2 linked regions of the Sphaerotilus montanus genome follow. The protein of the gene in region 2 interacts with the protein of the main gene of each other region in a pairwise test. Links are inferred from orthologs where the notes say so. Each region holds a gene or a part of one and is shown on either strand. Other genes may lie near its edges. The genes, in order: ftsH and hflC.

Region 1 (8,524 bases), 890 kb from region 2 along the record:
CGCGGCATCCGGCAGGGGCACACCCGGATTCAGCGCTGCCAGCGCCGGATCGTTCCACTTGGTGACCTTGCCGAGATAGATGTCGGCCAGCAGCTCCCCGGACATCTTGATCTGGCCGGGCTGGATGCCCTTGATGTTGACCACCGGCACGACGCCGCCGATCACAGTCGGGAACTGCATCAGCCCGTCCTTGGCCAGATCCTCGTCGCTCAGCGGTGCATCGGAAGCCCCGAAGTCGACCGTCTTGCCCTTGATCTGCTTGATGCCAGCGCCGGAGCCGACCGACTGGTAATTGATACGCGCACCAGACGCCTTGTTGTAGGCATCGGCCCACTTGGCGTAGATCGGTGCGGGGAACGATGCACCGGCACCCGTGGCATCCTGTGCGGCGGCCATGCTGGCCGCTGCCGTCAGCGTCAGGGCCAACACCGTCTGACCGATAGTGCGAATATTCATGTGGTTTCCTCAGATGCGGACAACGGCACGTCGCCGATGAAACGAATCGTAGGCGCGTATTGTGACAAACACGTGACTCCATTCCTCGTCGAGAAAAAGCCGGCCGACTCGGACCGCCCGCCAGCAGCGCACGCACGACGGCACCGTCATCGATTCGTCACAGTTCCCGAGAAGAATCTGCAAGCTGTCCGGACGTCGGTCCGAAACCTGAAATCCATTGAGCGAGGAGCTTGCATGAACAAACGTCTCTGGTTGTTGGCAATGGCTGGCGTGACCGCCTGGACCCTGTCTGGCTGTGCGGCCATGAGCGCGCAGCCCTCGATCGCCGACACGCTGGCCTCCACCCCGGAGTTGTCGACACTCGCGCAACTCGTGCGGCAAGCCGGCATGACCGACGCGCTGAACGGTGAAGGCCCGTTCACCGTGTTCGCTCCGTCGAACGAGGCCTTCAAGGCGGTTCCCGCCAAGACCATGGAAACGCTCGGCAAGGACCCGGCGCGCCTGAAGGCTGTGCTGTCCTTCCATGTAGTGCCTTCACGCCTGCCGGCTGCGGCCATCACCAATGGCAAGCTCACGTCCCTCGACGGCTCGCCGCTGACCACTTCGCGCGCGGGTGAATTCGTGACCATCGAGGACGCGCTGGTCACCCGTGCAGACATCGCAGCGCGCAATGGCGTTGTCCACCTCGTGGACCGGGTGCTGATTCCTCCGAAGCGCTGATTCCTCCGGAGTCCCGACGACAAGAAAAAACCCGGCAGTTCACGCCGGGTTTTTTGTTTTCAGGACGGTACGCCCGGGTATGGACTCAGGCCTTGACCGTGTCGGCCATCCGCTGTGCGCAGCGACGCGCCACGTCCGCGTCCTGCGCCTCCACCATCACCCGCAGCAACGGCTCCGTGCCCGAAGCACGAATCAGCACACGACCGGTGTCGCCGAGTTCGGCGGTGATGCGCTCTTCCTCCGCGAACAATGCCTGGTTGTTCTTCCAGTCCTGGCCAGGCGCCAGCCGGATGTTCAGCAGCGTCTGAGGGAACAGATCAACCCCCTCCAGCAGTTCGGACAGAGAACGGCAAGCGCGCTGCTGCGCCTGCAGGACCTGCAATGCGCTGACGATGCCGTCCCCGGTGGTGTGGCGGTCGAGCGCCAGCAGATGGCCGGACCCTTCTCCGCCGAGCTGCCAGCCACGCCGCGTCAGCTCTTCGAGAATGTAGCGATCGCCCACCTTGGCCCGCACGAACTCGATGCCGCGGCGCTTGATGGCGACCTCGACCGCCATGTTCGTCATCAGTGTTCCGACGACGCCCGGCACGTTTTCGCCCTGCGCCAGCCGGTCCACCACCATGGCATAGAGCAGCTCGTCGCCGTTGTACAGGCGACCTGCACCATCCACGACCTGCAGACGGTCGGCATCACCGTCGAGCGCGATGCCATAGTCGGCGCGGTGCAGCTTGACGGCCTCGACCAGCGCCTGCGGCGACGTGGCACCGACACCGTCATTGATGTTGTAGCCATCAGGCTCGCAGCCGATGCGAATCACCTCGGCCCCCAGCTCGTGGAACACATCCGGAGCGATGTGGTAGGCGGCACCGTTGGCCCCGTCGACGACGATCTTCAGGCCCTTGAGCGACAGATCGTTAGAGAATGTCGACTTGCAGAATTCCAGGTAGCGTCCCGGTGCATCGTTGAGACGGCGCGCCCGGCCGAGCGAGCTGGAGTCGGCCCAGAGCGGCTCTGCGGCCAGTGCCGCCTCGACCTCTTCTTCCCAGGCGTCCGGCAGTTTTTCGCCACGGGCCGAGAAGAACTTGATGCCGTTGTCGGCATACGGATTGTGCGAGGCACTGATGACCACCCCCAGGCTGAGGCGCAGCGCCCGGGTCAGGTAAGCCACGCCCGGGGTCGGCAAAGGGCCCGTCAGCATCACGTCCACGCCGGCCGAGTTGAGGCCGGCCTCCAGCGCCGACTCCAGCATGTAGCCGGAAATGCGAGTGTCCTTGCCGATCAGGACCACCGGACGCTCATGGGTCGCGCGCAATACACGACCGACAGCATTGCCAAGCCGAAGTACAAAATCTGGCGTAATCGGATAAGTACCAACTGCGCCACGAATTCCATCCGTACCGAAATACTTTCTGCTCATTGCAATCCCGTGAGGCAAATTTCTGATGAATGGCCATGTTACCCACCATGGCCTGCGTTACCTTAATGGCAGACCCGGTCTGCCGGCATGCGTCACAACAATCCGGCGGCACTCCACACGCGGAGTGCATCCACTGTTGCATCCACGTCATGGACACGGAGGATGCGTGCGCCGCACTGCGCCGCGGCCAAGGCCGCCGCCACGCTGGCGCAGAGTCGATCCGATACCGGCTTGCCCGTCACCGCTCCCAGCGAAGACTTGCGAGACCATCCCGCCAGCACCGGGTGGCCGAGGTCGAGCAAGGCCTGCTGTCCCCGCACCAACGCGAAGTTGTCTTCGACGCGCTTGCCAAAACCGATGCCCGGATCGAGCACGATGCGCTGGCGGTCCACCCCGCGCTCCACGAGTGCAAGCACCCGTTCCGCCAGGAAATCCCGCACCTCGGACACGATGTCGACATGCCAGGGCGCAGCCTGCATCGTCGGAGGATGACCGGACATGTGCATCAGGCAGACGCCACACTGGGGGTGATTCACCACCACGTCCATGGCACCGTCGGCACCCAGCGCCCGAATGTCATTGATGATGTCTGCCCCGAGGTCCAGCGCCCGCTGCATGACCTCCGGCTTGCAGGTGTCGATCGACAGCGGCACACCCAGCGACAACGCATCCCGCAGCACAGGTTCGATGCGCTGCCACTCCTGGTCTGCGGAAATCGACTCGGCTCCTGGGCGACTGGACTCCCCGCCGATGTCCAGCAGGTCAGCACCCTGTTGCAGCAACGTTTCACAGTGCTTCAGCGCCACGGCAGCAGAGGAACGTCCACCGTCGAAAAACGAATCTGGAGTGACGTTGACGATCCCCATGACCCGCACGACACGCAGATCGACCTGGTAGCGACTGGTGGACCAGACGAGGCTGGCGGAATGGTCGGGAATGGTGGATGGACGCATCACGAAGTACCTTGGCTTCTGATCGGGATCACAAATAAAAAACGGGGCTTGCGCCCCGTTTCTGGATTCCATTCTGGTTCTCTGTCGCGTCAGGCAGGTGCGGTCGCGTTGCCTGAACTGATGGACGGCGGGTTGGACGGACCACCAGGAGGCTTGTTGACCGAGGGGATCCAGTCCTTGGGCGGCTTCGGCGGACGACCGTTCATGATGTCCTCGATCTGGTCGGCGTCGATGGTTTCCCATTCGAGCAAGGCCTGCGCCATCACATGCATCTTGTCCTGGCTTTCCTCGATCAGGCGACGGGCCAGCGCGTACTGGTTGTCGATGATGCGGCGGATCTCGGAATCGACCTTCTGCATGGTCTGCTCGGACATGTTGGTGGTCTTGGTCACCGAACGGCCGAGGAACACTTCACCTTCGTTGTCCGCGTAGACCATCGGACCCAGTGCGTCGGTCATGCCGTAACGCGTGACCATGTCGCGGGCGATCTGGGTCGCACGCTCGAAGTCATTGCTGGCGCCGGTGGTCATCTGGTGCATGAAGACCTCTTCCGCGATCCGGCCACCGAACAGCACCGAGATCGTGGACAGCATGCGTTCCTTGTCCAGGCTGTAACGGTCGCCTTCCGGCAACTGCATCGTCACCCCCAGTGCGCGACCGCGCGGGATGATCGTCACCTTGTGGACCGGATCCGTCTTCGGCAGCAGGCGCGCGACGAGCGCATGACCCGCCTCGTGGTAGGCCGTGTTGCGGCGTTCCTCCTCCGGCATGATCATGGACTTCCGCTCGGGACCCATCATGATCTTGTCCTTGGCCTTCTCGAAGTCGACCATCTCCACGACACGACCATTGCGGCGAGCAGCGAACAGAGCGGCTTCATTGACCAGATTGGCCAGATCAGCGCCCGAGAAACCAGGCGTGCCACGCGCCAGGATATCGGCACGGATGTCCTGCCCGATCGGGATCTTGCGCATGTGCACGTTCAGGATCTGCTCGCGACCACGCACGTCCGGCAGCGTCACATACACCTGGCGGTCGAAGCGGCCGGGGCGCAGCAGGGCCGGGTCCAGGATGTCCGGACGGTTCGTGGCAGCCACGACGATGACGCCGAGGTTGGTCTCGAAACCATCCATCTCGACCAGCATCTGGTTGAGGGTCTGCTCGCGCTCGTCATTGCCGCCACCCAAGCCAGCACCACGGTGGCGACCGACCGCGTCGATTTCATCGATGAAGATGATGCAGGGCGCGTTCTTCTTGGCCTGCTCGAACATGTCGCGCACGCGGGCTGCACCGACACCGACGAACATTTCCACGAAATCCGAACCGGAGATCGAGAAGAACGGCACTTTCGCTTCACCGGCGATGGACTTCGCCAGCAGGGTCTTGCCGGTGCCGGGAGGGCCGACCATCAGCACGCCACGGGGAATGCGACCGCCGAGTTTCTGGAATTTCTGGGGATCCTTGAGGAAGTCCACCAGTTCCTTGACCTCTTCCTTGGCCTCGTCGCAGCCAGCCACATCGGCGAACGTCACCGAGTTGTTGGTGTCGTCGAGCATGCGGGCGCGGCTCTTGCCGAAGCTGAAGGCGCCGCCCTTGCCGCCACCCTGCATCTGGCGCATGAAGTAGACCCACACGCCGATCAGCAGCAGCATCGGACCCCAGGAGATCAGCAGGCTCGTCAGCAGGGAGGGCTCGTCGCGCGGCTTGACCCGGAACTTGATGCCGTTGCTGATGAGGTCACCAACCAGACCACGGTCCAGATAGGTGGCCGTGGTGCGGATCTTCTTGTCGTCCGTGGTCAGCGCCTCGATCTCGGCGCCGCCCGGGTTTTCCTGCAGCACCACCTCGCGGATGCGCTTGGAGCGCACCTCTTCAAGGAACTCGGAGTACCCGATCTGGTTACCGGCCGTGGCCGTGCGGTCAAACTGCTTGAAAACGGTGAACAGCACCAACGCTATCACCAGCCACACAGCTACTTTGGAGAACCATTGATTGTTCACCGCGGCTCCTTATTTGATTCGAACACGCCCCAGGTCGGGGCCTTGCGTGCCGCTTGGTACGCACCTATGCGGTAGATGGGGGCAATTCTAGTGCAGTCAACCCCCCGGCAAGCTGATGTTTGACGGGTAACCCTGACCTTGAGCAGGGCGGGCCGTGCACTCTCTCACCGGAACTCAGCTTCTCTTGTCGGCCTGTTTCAGCCCCAGCCCGACCAGAAAGGTTTCTGCCGATTTGTCGCGAGACGCCTTGGGCTTGATGGGCTTGACCACCCGGAAATGATCCTTGAACAACTGTACCAGCTGGCTATAACCACTGCCGTGGAACACCTTGCACACCAGCACGCCATCCGGGCGCAGATGGGCTTGCGCAAACTCGATGGCGAGTTCGATCAGATGGGCGATGCGGGCAGCGTCCGACACCTCGATGCCGGACAGGTTCGGCGCCATGTCCGACACCACGACATCGACGGAGCGCCCGCCCAGCACGTCGACCAGCTGCTGCAGCACCGCATCTTCACGGAAGTCGCCCTGGATGAAGCGCACGCCCTCGATCGGCTCGAAATCCAGCAGGTCGAGCGCAATGATCGTCCCGTTGAGCTCCCCCGCAGCCGCACCGCCGGCGCCCGCCTCCTTCGGCGCGAAACGGCGGCGCAGGTACTGGCTCCAGGCACCCGGACAGGCCCCCAGATCGACCACCACCTGACCCGGCCGGAACAGGTGGAAGGTCTCGTCGATTTCCTTGAGCTTGTAGGCGGCACGGGCACGGTAACCGTCGCGCTTGGACTGCCGGACGTAGGGATCGGTCAGGTGCTCGTTGAGCCACGCCTTGTTGATCTTCTTGCTTTTACTGTCGATCTTCATATCGCAACGATAATAGCGGCATGGCTGCCATCCAATTGACTCCGGCCCAGCGCAAGGAACACCGCGCTGAGGCCCACCACCTCGACCCCGTCGTCATGATCGGGTCCGAAGGACTCACTCCTGCCGTTCTCAAGGAGATCGACTCTGCCCTCAATGCCCACGGACTGATCAAGGTCCGTGTCTTCAGCGACGACCGCGCCGCACGCGAGGCCCTGCTGGCGTCGCTGTCCGACGAACTGGAGGCTGCACCGATCCAGCACATCGGCAAGCTGCTGGTGCTCTGGCGCCCGCTGCCGGCCAAGGAAGCGCGTCCGGACTCGCCCGATCGGCGTGCCTCGGCACCCCGCGTGGTGAAGCTGCTGACCTTCTCCAAGAGCGGCTCGCAACGCGCCCAGGTCAAGAAGCTCACCATCTTCGGCAATCAGCGTCTGACCGCGGGCGGCATCGTCAAGCGGTCCAAGAAGCGCCTGATCGGCACCAAGAAACGCGCGCAAAGCAGCGAATAAGCCCCACCGGGATCACACGCCCGCATCCGTCGTTGACGCAAGGACCCCGGCTTCGGGGTCTTTGCGTTTCTTACCGCGGGTAACGGTTTCCAATGGAATTTCAGCTTGTCCCGGCACCGCGCCAGACCAGCACCAGCAACAACAGGCCCTTCAGCACGAACATCACGCTGGAAATCCCGTGCAAGGCGCCAAAACTCAGGAGCCCCTGCCCCGCACGGGCCGCCTCCATCATCGGCTGCAGCGCAAAGTAACCCAGCACGGTGCAGAACAGCGCGCCGAGCACCAGCAGCAGATTGATCGACAGCACAGAACCTTGCCCGGCCCGCATCCGCCCGGAGGCCAGCCGCCGCTCGATCAGGAACAGCGCCGCGGCCAACCCAAGCGCTGCGTAGGCCTCGATGCGGAACATGTTGCCCGCCAGTCGCCCGGCGTCTGCACGCTCCAGTCCCGCAAACAGCACGGGCGCCGCCACGGCCGCCAGCGTCGCCACCAGGCCCAGCCACAACGCCGCCAGGACCGTTCGGAATCGACTCAGCATAGGGGCCACCGGATCAGGTGTAGCGCACTTCGATGATTTCGTAGTTCTTCGCCCCACCAGGCGCATTCACCACCGCCACGTCGCCGGCCTCCTTGCCGATCAGGGCCCGGGCAATGGGCGAGCCCACCGAGATGCGGCCGAACTTGATGTCCGCCTCGTCCTCGCCGACGATCTGGTAGGTCACGGCGTCACCCGTCTCTTCCTCCTCCAGGTCGACGGTGGCGCCGAACACGATCCGCCCGCCCGCGTTGAGCGTGCTGGGATCGATCACCTGTCCGACCGCGAGCTTGCCTTCGACTTCCAGAATGCGGCCTTCGATGAAGCCCTGCTTGTCCTTGGCCGCTTCGTACTCGGCGTTCTCGGACAAGTCGCCCTGCGCACGGGCCTCGGAGATCGCATTGATCACCCAGGGCCGCTCCACGGTCTTGAGCCGGTGCAGCTCGGCTTTGAGCAGCTCGGCGCCGCGCTTGGTCAACGGAATCGTGGCCATGGTTCTTCTAACTCGATAGTCGATTGCAGGGACAAAAACGAGCCGCCGCCAGCTTCCCTGCGGAAGGCCGGCGGCGGCGACAGATCAAGGCGCGGAGTTTAGATCAGTTCGGCATGCAGCTCTTGCAGGGAAACAACCGAGAGACCGTCCTGGTGCTTGAGCGCTTCGGTCGCGGCCTCGCAGCCGGCCATCGTCGTGTAGTACGTCACCCGGTTGGCCAGCGCAGCGGTGCGGATGTGGCGCGAATCGGCAATCGCCGTGCGCGTCTCGTCCACGGTCGTGAAGACCAGCTGGATCTCGCCGGACTTGATGATGTCCGCGATGTGCGGGCGGCCGTCCTTGACCTTGTTGACGACCTTGACCGGGATGCCGGCGGCCGAGATGGCGCCCGCCGTGCCCTTGGTCGCCACGATGCCGAAGCCCAGTGCATGCAGGTCGCGGGCAATCGCCACGGCGCGCGGATGGTCCTTGGTCTTGACCGACAGCACGACGTTGCCACTGCGCGGCAGACGCGAGCCGGCCCCGAGCTGGCTCTTGAGCATCGCCTCGGCAAAGGTCTTGCCAACGCCCATGACTTCGCCGG
Region 2 (8,365 bases):
CAGTTCCCGGTCGCACTCGAACTCGTCTGCCTCGTGCTCATGCCCGGGCAACACACAAACCACCGCCTCGCCCATTTCGCGCAGGCGGCGCACGGCAGCACGGAGCGCCGTGTCTTCGCTCCAGGGCGCACGGATGGCGGCACGGCGTCCGTCGAAACGGACATGCTCCACGACCGACTTCAGGTCAAGACTGAAGCCCACCGCCGCGCGCCGGCGTCCGAAGACGGCTCCGACATTGTCATAGCGCCCGCCACGCACCAGTGCATCGGTGCCGCCAGCGCTGTAGATCGCGAACCGGGTACCACTGTAATAGGCATAGCCAGACAGATCAGCCAGATCGAAACCCAGGCGCAACGACGGGTAATCCCTGCGCAGGTGCGTGGCGAGCCACTGCACATCGTCCAGCGCCGCGGTGATCAGCGTGTTGTTCGGCAACCGCGCCCGGGCGATCTCCAGCACCTCGTCGCCACCAAACAAGGCCGGCAGCAGACGCAGTGCCTCGCGGTTCATCGCAGGCAGATCGGCGGTCAGCGCCTCCAGTTCGGCCTGGTCCTTGGACGCCAGCGCGGCACGCAGCGCATCGCCCTGGACAGGCGACAGTGTCACGCCCACCAGCGCACCCTGAACGAAGCGCGCATCCGCCAGATCCATCACCAGCGACTCGACCCGTGCACGGCCCAGGCACTCGAGCGCGAGCTCGTGCACCTCCAGATCGGCTTCGAGCCCGGCATGTCCGTAGATCTCGGCCCCGAACTGCAGGGGCTCGCGCGTGCTGTCCGGGCCTGCCGGCAGCGTGTGCAGCACAGGGCCGCAGTAGCACAGGCGGGTCAGTCCGGCACGGTTCAGCAGATGGGCATCAATGCGCGCCACCTGGGGGGTGGTGTCGGCGCGCACACCCAGCGTGCGGCCGCTGAGCTGGTCGACCAGCTTGAAGGTCCGCAGGTCCAGCGCACGGCCGGTGCCGCTCAGCAGCGACTCCAGATGCTCCAGCAGCGGCGGCATGACCAGCTCATAGCCATAGCCACGGGCGGCATCCAGCAGGATGCGCCGCAACTCCTCGATTCGCCGAGCCTCGTGAGGCAACACATCGGCAATGTGCTCGGGCAACAGCCAAGCAGAAGACATAACGGTGCAGGAAATCAAAACGACGATTCTACCCGGGGGACACCGGCTTCACTGCCCGCCACGACGCAAGAAGCCGCTGCGGGCCTGCTCCAAGTCGGCATGATGACAACAGGCAGGATGGCCGGCAGGAACCGACCACAGGGCGCTCAACTGAAGAGCAGCAGCAACAGAAGTCCGGTCAGGACACTGATCAGACCGATGAACCGGATCTGTCCGTCCCCGAGCGCCAGAACCTGCTCGAAGACGCTGCGCCACCGCCGAGGACCGAACAGCGGCATCAGCCCCTCGATCACCAGCACCAGCGCCAGGGCCGACAGCAGCGTGTCCAGCGTCACTTACTTGCCACCCACACCGCCGTTGCGCATCACACGGAAGAACTCGCTCGACGGGTCGAGCACAAGCACGTCGCTCTTGCTGCGGAAACTCGAACGGTAGGCTTCCAGGCTGCGGTAGAAACTGGCGAACTGGGGATCACGGCCAAACGCCTCGGCATAGATGGCCGAAGCCTTGGCATCGCCCTCGCCCTTGACCTTCTGGGCTTCACGGTAAGCGTCTGCCAGGATCACCTCGCGCTGCCGATCCGCATCGGCGCGGATCTTTTCACCATCCGCCGAGCCTTCGGAACGCAGTTCATTGGCAACACGCTTGCGCTCCGACTCCATGCGGCGATAGACCGACTCCGTGATCGTGACAGCGAAATCGACCCGCTTGATGCGAACATCGACGATCTCGATGCCGAAGTTCTTGGCATCGTCGCTGAGGCGCTGCATCACACCCTGCATCACCTTGTCACGCTCCGTGGAGAGCATCGCCCGCACGGTGCGCTTGGTGACTTCCTCGTTCAGCGCCGCCTGAACGATGGGCGACAGGCGCGCCTCGGCATTGCGCAGATCGACGCCGGTATTGCGGATGAACTGGCGCGGCTCGGTGATGCGCCACTTGACCAGCCAGTCGATCACCAGGCTCTGCTTCTCGGCGGTGAACACCGGGCGCGTTTCCGGGCTGTCGAGCGTCTGCGTGCGGCGGTCGATGAAGATCACGTTCTGCAGGGGCGGCGGCAGCTTGAACTTCAGTCCCGGCTCGGCGATGACTTCCTTGATCTCGCCGAGCGAGTAGACGACGGCGAAGTTGCGCTGATCGACCACGAACAGCATCGACATGGAGACGAGCAACGCCATCAAGGCGCTGATCGCGATTAGTCCGATTCGATTCATTTGAAGTTCCCCTGCTCAGCGCACGTCACGGTCGCGACTGCGTTGTCCGTCGCGTGAACGCACGTCCACGCTGCTGCCCGAAGCACCGTCGTTGCCTGACAGCACCAGCGGCACGCCCGACGCCGCGGTGGCCGATGTGACCGCCGACTGCTGCATCAGCTTGTCCAGCGGCAGATAGAGCAGGTTGCTGCCGCTGCGCGAATCGACCATCACCTTGCTGACATTGGCGTAGAGCTGCGACATGGTGTCGATGTACATCCGGTCGCGGGTCACGCCCGGCGCCTTCTGGTACTCGGCGAGCACGCTGCGGAAGCGCTCGCCATCGCCTTCAGCCTGTGCCACCACGCGGGCGCGGTAGCCTTCGGCCTCTTCGGCCAGGCGTGCAGCCGTGCCGCGGGCCTTGGGAATGATGTCGTTGGCGTAGGCCTGGCCTTCGTTCTTGAGGCGTTCACGGTCGGCGCCGGCCTTGAATGCATCGTCGAAGGCAGCCTGCACCTGCTCGGGCGCCTGCACGCTCTGGACATTGACATTGACGACGAGGATGCCCGCCTTGAGGCGGTCGAGCTGGGCCTGGATCGATTTCACCAGATCCACGGCAATCGCATCGCGCTGCTCGTAGAGAACAGAATCCATCGTGCCGCGCCCGACGATCTCGCGCACTGCCGATTCGGCCGCCTGCAGGACCGCCTCTTCGACATTGCGGTTCTCGAACAGGAAGTCCTTGGCCTGTTTCAAGCGCCATTGCACGGTGAAGCGGATGTCGACGATGTTCTCGTCCTGCGTGAGCATGGACGAGTCGCGCAGACCCGTGGCCTGCACGACGGAGTTGCGCCCCACCTCGGTGGAACGCGTCTGCGTCACGCTGACGGTGTCATGCGACTGGAACGGCGAGGGCCAGCGGTACTGGATGCCGGCATCCACCGTGCGGCTGAACTTGCCGAACGTGAGGATCACGGCCTGCTGACCTTCCTGCACGATGAAGAAGCCGCTGCCCAGCCACAGCAGCGCCGCCACACCCACCAGCAGCCCCCCGCCAACGCCGAACAGACGGCCGTCGGACGAAGGGTCCGGGCGACCGGAGGGCGGCGAGCCCCCTCCGTCACGGCCAGCAGGCGTCTTGCCGCCAAACAGGCCACCGAGTTTCTGGTTGAAGTCGCGCCAGAGTTCGTCCAGATCCGGCGGACCGTCGTTGCGACCGGAATTGGCCATCACGTCTGCGCCAGCGGGCGCATTGCGCGCGCCACGCAACTGGCAGACCAGGGTTCGCGCGGCCCCGGCGACCAGATTCAGCGCAGAACCAGCCACAGCCCCCCACGGGGCCCGAACAGGCGTGTAAGCGTCCATCGGATTCGTCTTGTTCATGTCCGAAATTACAACATGCTTCACGCCGTGGGCGGCGTGGGCAGGGTTTCGACCCGTTCAGGCGTCGTGTCTTCGATCTCGATCACATCGGTATCGCTGCGATCAGGGTCGAAACGGGGATCGGTACGACCAGCAACCTCCATGCGGTCCTGGTTCAGAGCCGCTTCGGCAATGGCCTGCCGCAATGCAGGCAGTCCCTCGCCGGTGCGGGCACTGACAAACCAGCGTGGCACCACCAGCCCAGGCGCGAGCTCGTAGAGATCACCAGGCGCACGCGGGCGCTGCGCCGATTCCATGGCGTCGATCTTGTTGAAGACCAGCACCTGCGCCACGTCATCGGCACCGATCTCGTGCAGCACCCGCTGGACCTCCCGAATCTGGTCAAGCCAGACCGGGCTGGCCGCGTCGACCACGTGGAGCAGCAGATCCGCATCGGCGGCCTCCTGCAGCGTGGCCTGGAAGGCATCGACCAGCGTGTGTGGCAGGTCACGGATGAACCCCACGGTATCCGACAATGACACGCTGCGACGGGCGTCCTCGAGGTACATCTGGCGCGTGGTCGTGTCGAGGGTGGCGAAGAGCTGGTCGGCCGCATAGGTCTGCGCCTTGACCAGCGCATTGAACAGCGTGCTCTTGCCCGCGTTGGTATAGCCCACCAGCGAGACGCGGAAAGTACCTTGGCGCTCGCGCGCCTTGCGCTGCGTGCCGCGCTGACGCTTCACCTTGTCCAGCCGCTCTTTCACGGCCTTGATGCGCACGGCGATCATGCGCTTGTCCAGCTCGATCTGGGTTTCCCCAGGACCGCCGCGCAGACCGACGCCACCACGCTGGCGTTCCAGATGGGACCAGCGGCGCACGAGGCGGGTGGAGAGGTATTGCAGCCGCGCGAGTTCGACCTGAAGCTTGCCTTCATGGCTGCGCGCGCGGGCGCCAAAGATTTCGAGGATGAGTGCGATGCGGTCGAGCACTTCGACGCCGAGGTGGCGCTCGAGGTTGCGTTGCTGAGCAGGGCCCAGTGCCTGATCGAAGATCACGCACTGGGCGCCGTGCTCGGCCACGACGAGCTTGATTTCATCGGCCTTGCCCGAGCCCACGAACAGTGCGGCATCGGGAGCGCGACGGCGGGCGATGATCCGGGCGACCGGCTCATCGCCCGCAGACTGGGCCAGCAGGGCCAGTTCATCCAGCGTCGAATCGAAGGACGCGTTTGCGCCGAAATCGACCCCGACCAGAACAGCGCGTGGGAGAGGGGAAGAGTCCGTTGCAGTCAAGGTGCTTCGAGTTGACGCGTCTGGCTGGCCGCTGCGGGCGGTCAGCTGGCTTCCGGCGATTCTGCCGCGTGGAAGTTCACCGGTCGGCCCGGCACGACGGTCGAGATCGCGTGCTTGTAGACCATCTGGGTGACGGTGTTGCGAAGGAGTACCACATACTGATCAAAAGACTCGATGTGGCCCTGCAGCTTGATGCCGTTGACGAGGTAGATCGACACCGGAACATGCTCCTTGCGCAGCAGGTTGAGGAAGGGGTCTTGTAGCAGTTGCCCTTTGTTGCTCACGATATTCTCCGTGTTGGAAATGGAGTTCAAGAAGGCCCGCACGTTATCACACGCCCGGGACCACGATCCGACGGATCAGGAATCCTTTTCCGTGAAGGGATTGCGCGAGGCGCGCAACTCGATACGCAACGGAGTGCCCACGAGCTTGAAATGCTCGCGAAAACGGCTCTCCAGATAGCGTTTGTACACGTCGGTGATGTGTTCCACGGCATTGCCATGGATCACGATCAACGGCGGGTTCTGCCCACCTTGGTGGGCATAACGCAGTTTGGGGCGGGAAATTCCCGCCCGCTTGGGCTGTTGAAAATCCACCGCTTCCTGCAGCAGACGCGTCAGCACCGGCGTGGGCAGCTTGCGCTTGGCCGACGCCCAGGACTCGTCGATGGCACTCCACAGCGGCCCCAGGCCCTGGCGACGCTTGGCGGAGATGTGCAGGATCGGCGCGAACTTCAGGAAGGCCAGCCGCTGTTCGATCGAGCGCTGCAGCGTCTGGCGCTGGTACTCGTCGATGGCATCCCACTTGTTGATGGCGATGACCACCGCACGGCCTGCGTCCAGGATGTAGCCCGCGATGTGCGCATCCTGGTCCGACACGCCTTCAGTGGCGTCGATCAGCAGCAGCACGACGTTGGCGTCCCCGATGGCCTGCAGCGTCTTGACGACCGAGAACTTCTCGATCGACTCGAACACCTTGCCCTTGCGGCGCAGGCCGGCCGTGTCGATCAGCTTGTACTTGCGGCCATTGCGTTCGAACGGCACCTCGATCGCGTCGCGGGTGGTTCCCGGCAGATCGAAGGCCACCAGACGCTCTTCGCCGAGCCAGGTGTTGATGAGCGTCGACTTGCCGACATTGGGACGGCCACACACCGCCAGACGCGTCGGGCGCTCCTCTTCCGGCAAGCCGTCGTCTTCCTCGACCTCGGGCACCAGGCCTTCGAGCGCCAGCTCGATCAGGCTGCGGATGCCCTGGCCGTGGGCCGATGAAACAGCCAGCGGCTCGCCGATGCCGAGTTCGTGGAACTCGGCCAGCTGCGGGCCGTCCTTCATGCCTTCGGCCTTGTTTGCCGCCAGCAGCACACGCTTGCTGGTGGTGCGCAGGAAGCGGGCGATGTCGTGGTCCTGGGCGGACAGGCCCGCGCGCACGTCGACCACGAAGATCACCGCGTCCGCTTCGGCCACGGCCTGCCGCGTCTGCTTGGCCATCTCCTGGAAGATGCCGGAGGTGCAATCGGGTTCGAATCCGCCGGTATCGATCACGATGAATTCATGCCCGGCCAGGGCGCCGTCGCCATAGTGGCGGTCGCGGGTCAGGCCCGCGTAGTCGGCCACGATGGCATCGCGGCGTCCAGTGAGTCGGTTGAACAGCGTGGACTTGCCGACGTTGGGACGTCCGACGAGGGCAATCACGGGTTTCATGGGTCGGTTCCGATCTGTAGCAGTTGAATGGTTGTTATGGAAAACGCGGGGTCATTCCGGCCGGAACGCGAACACGTTGCCGGACCGGGTCACGGCCAGCATCGTCAGGCCGGAGCGCACCAGCGGTGCAATGATCGCGCTGCCATCGGTGGGCAGACGCAGCAGGGGCTCGCCCCGGTCCTGCGACAGGACATGGAGCCAGCCTTCGCTGTCGCCGAACACCAGCGTCGAGCCGACGGCCAGCGGGGCCGTCAGACCACGGTAGCGGAGCTTGTCCGAGGTCCACGCCACATCCCCGCTGGCGCGGCGCCAGGCGCTGACCCGGTCGGTCGCGTCCGCACCGGACACGAACTCGGCATCGATCGCCAGACCCTCGAAGCCGCCTTGCGGTCGACTCCAGAGCACGGCATGTCGTTCGACATTCAGGCAGGTCACCGCGACCTGGAAGGAACGGGCGCAGACCACGTCCCCGCTGCGTGCAGCCGGCCCGACGAGGTCGGCCAGCCGCTCGACCTCGTTGGTCCCGCGCGGCGATGCGAGGGTGCTGTCCGCGCGCAGGGCCCCCGTGAGCGGATCGAGCGCCAGCAGGCGCGCGCCCATGCCCACCAGCAGCGTGTTGCGGTAGGCCAGCAGCACGCCCGGCTGCGCCAGCGACAGGGCATCGCCCGATCGGCCCACGGTCCACAGGCGGCGACCATCGAACACGTCGAAGGCCTGCACGCTGCGGTCGACGGCCTGGATGAACACCCGCTCGCCCGCCACCAGCGGCGCGGTGACTACCCGCGAGTTGAGCCGGGTGCGCCAGATCTCGCGGTCGCCGTCGATCACGACCAGTTCGTTGTTCCTGGTGACGACGGCCGCATGCCGTCCGTCACTGCCGACACCGGCCGACAGCGGTGCACCGACCGTCACCTGGCCGCGGACCGTGCCGGTTCCAATGTCCATGCTGACGATCTTTCCATCGTCACCCGCGAGCATGAAACGATCGCCCAGCACGGCCACCGTCTGCCCGGCCAGTGGCCGGCCCAGACTCTGGCGCCAGACCTGCTTGCCGGCGATCCGGGGCGTCAGCGGCTCCAGCGGCGTGGGCTTGGGCCGCTCGACCGAAGAGCAGGCCGCCATCAGCAGGGCCACGGCCACCACCAGACAGCGCCGGACAGCGCTGGGACCGCACGCGTTCAGGATGGTCATTTTGCGGCTCCCGAGGCAGCGCCCTCTTCCTGCGGCGCCGCACCCAGCGCAACCAGCTTGGCCTCGACCAGACGGCGGTAGTCCACGTCCTTGGCGAGTGCCTTCCAGGCCTGCTGGTAAGCCGTCACGGCCTCCGCAGTCCTGGACTGGGCCTGCAGGATGTCGCCACGGCGGTCCGCGGCCAGCCCGGCCCAGGCCTCGGGGACCTCGCTGCTGACCAGTTTCAGAGCCTCGTCATGGCGCTTGGCTTCGAGGTGCACGCCCGCCAGACGCAGGCGGGCAATCGCCCGGTATTCGTCTTCCTTGGCGTTCGCGGCCACCCACTCCAGCGTGCCGCGCGCGGCATCGGCCTGGCCCTTGTCGAACTGCACCTTGGCGGCGAGCAGACCGCCCTGCTCCGCAAATGCGGTCGCCGGATAGCGGGCCTGCAGATCGGCCCAGACCTTGGTCACCCGGTCCGCATCGCCGGCCTGGGCCGAGCGCTCCAGTTCGTCGTAGATGC

Evidence for each region.
Region 1: the proteins of hflC (region 2) and ftsH interact in binary tests that used the Escherichia coli proteins (3 or more experiments, as listed by UniProt). The link is inferred for Sphaerotilus montanus from one-to-one orthologs.

Annotation. Positions count from the first base shown.
Region 1 is NZ_JACCFH010000001.1:4,644,107-4,652,630, forward strand. Bases 3,092-6,047 are described here. They hold ftsH (ATP-dependent zinc metalloprotease FtsH), read right to left. Parts: upstream 5,547-6,047; coding sequence 3,636-5,546; downstream 3,092-3,635. Other genes in these bases: folP (dihydropteroate synthase), read right to left, coding at 3,092-3,546; BDD16_RS21250 (RlmE family RNA methyltransferase), read right to left, coding at 5,721-6,047. In the rest of the region: phosphate ABC transporter substrate-binding protein PstS, read right to left, coding at 1-456; BDD16_RS21230 (fasciclin domain-containing protein), read left to right, coding at 691-1,176; glmM (phosphoglucosamine mutase), read right to left, coding at 1,262-2,593; more of folP, read right to left, coding at 2,686-3,091; more of BDD16_RS21250, read right to left, coding at 6,048-6,407; BDD16_RS21255 (YhbY family RNA-binding protein), read left to right, coding at 6,428-6,913; BDD16_RS21260 (DUF4149 domain-containing protein), read right to left, coding at 7,014-7,451; transcription elongation factor GreA, read right to left, coding at 7,465-7,941; carB (carbamoyl-phosphate synthase large subunit), read right to left, coding at 8,040-8,524. UniProt on the Escherichia coli protein: Acts as a processive, ATP-dependent zinc metallopeptidase for both cytoplasmic and membrane proteins. Plays a role in the quality control of integral membrane proteins.
Region 2 is NZ_JACCFH010000001.1:3,756,366-3,764,730, reverse strand. What follows is about bases 401-3,197. They hold hflC (protease modulator HflC), read right to left. Parts: upstream 2,340-3,197; coding sequence 1,461-2,339; downstream 401-1,460. Other genes in these bases: hflK (FtsH protease activity modulator HflK), read right to left, coding at 2,355-3,197; BDD16_RS17125 (DUF2065 domain-containing protein), read right to left, coding at 1,272-1,460; BDD16_RS17130 (ATP phosphoribosyltransferase regulatory subunit), read right to left, coding at 401-1,125. In the rest of the region: more of BDD16_RS17130, read right to left, coding at 1-400; more of hflK, read right to left, coding at 3,198-3,701; GTPase HflX, read right to left, coding at 3,722-4,972; RNA chaperone Hfq, read right to left, coding at 5,014-5,256; ribosome biogenesis GTPase Der, read right to left, coding at 5,332-6,672; BDD16_RS17095 (outer membrane protein assembly factor BamB), read right to left, coding at 6,724-7,863; BDD16_RS17090 (YfgM family protein), read right to left, coding at 7,860-8,365.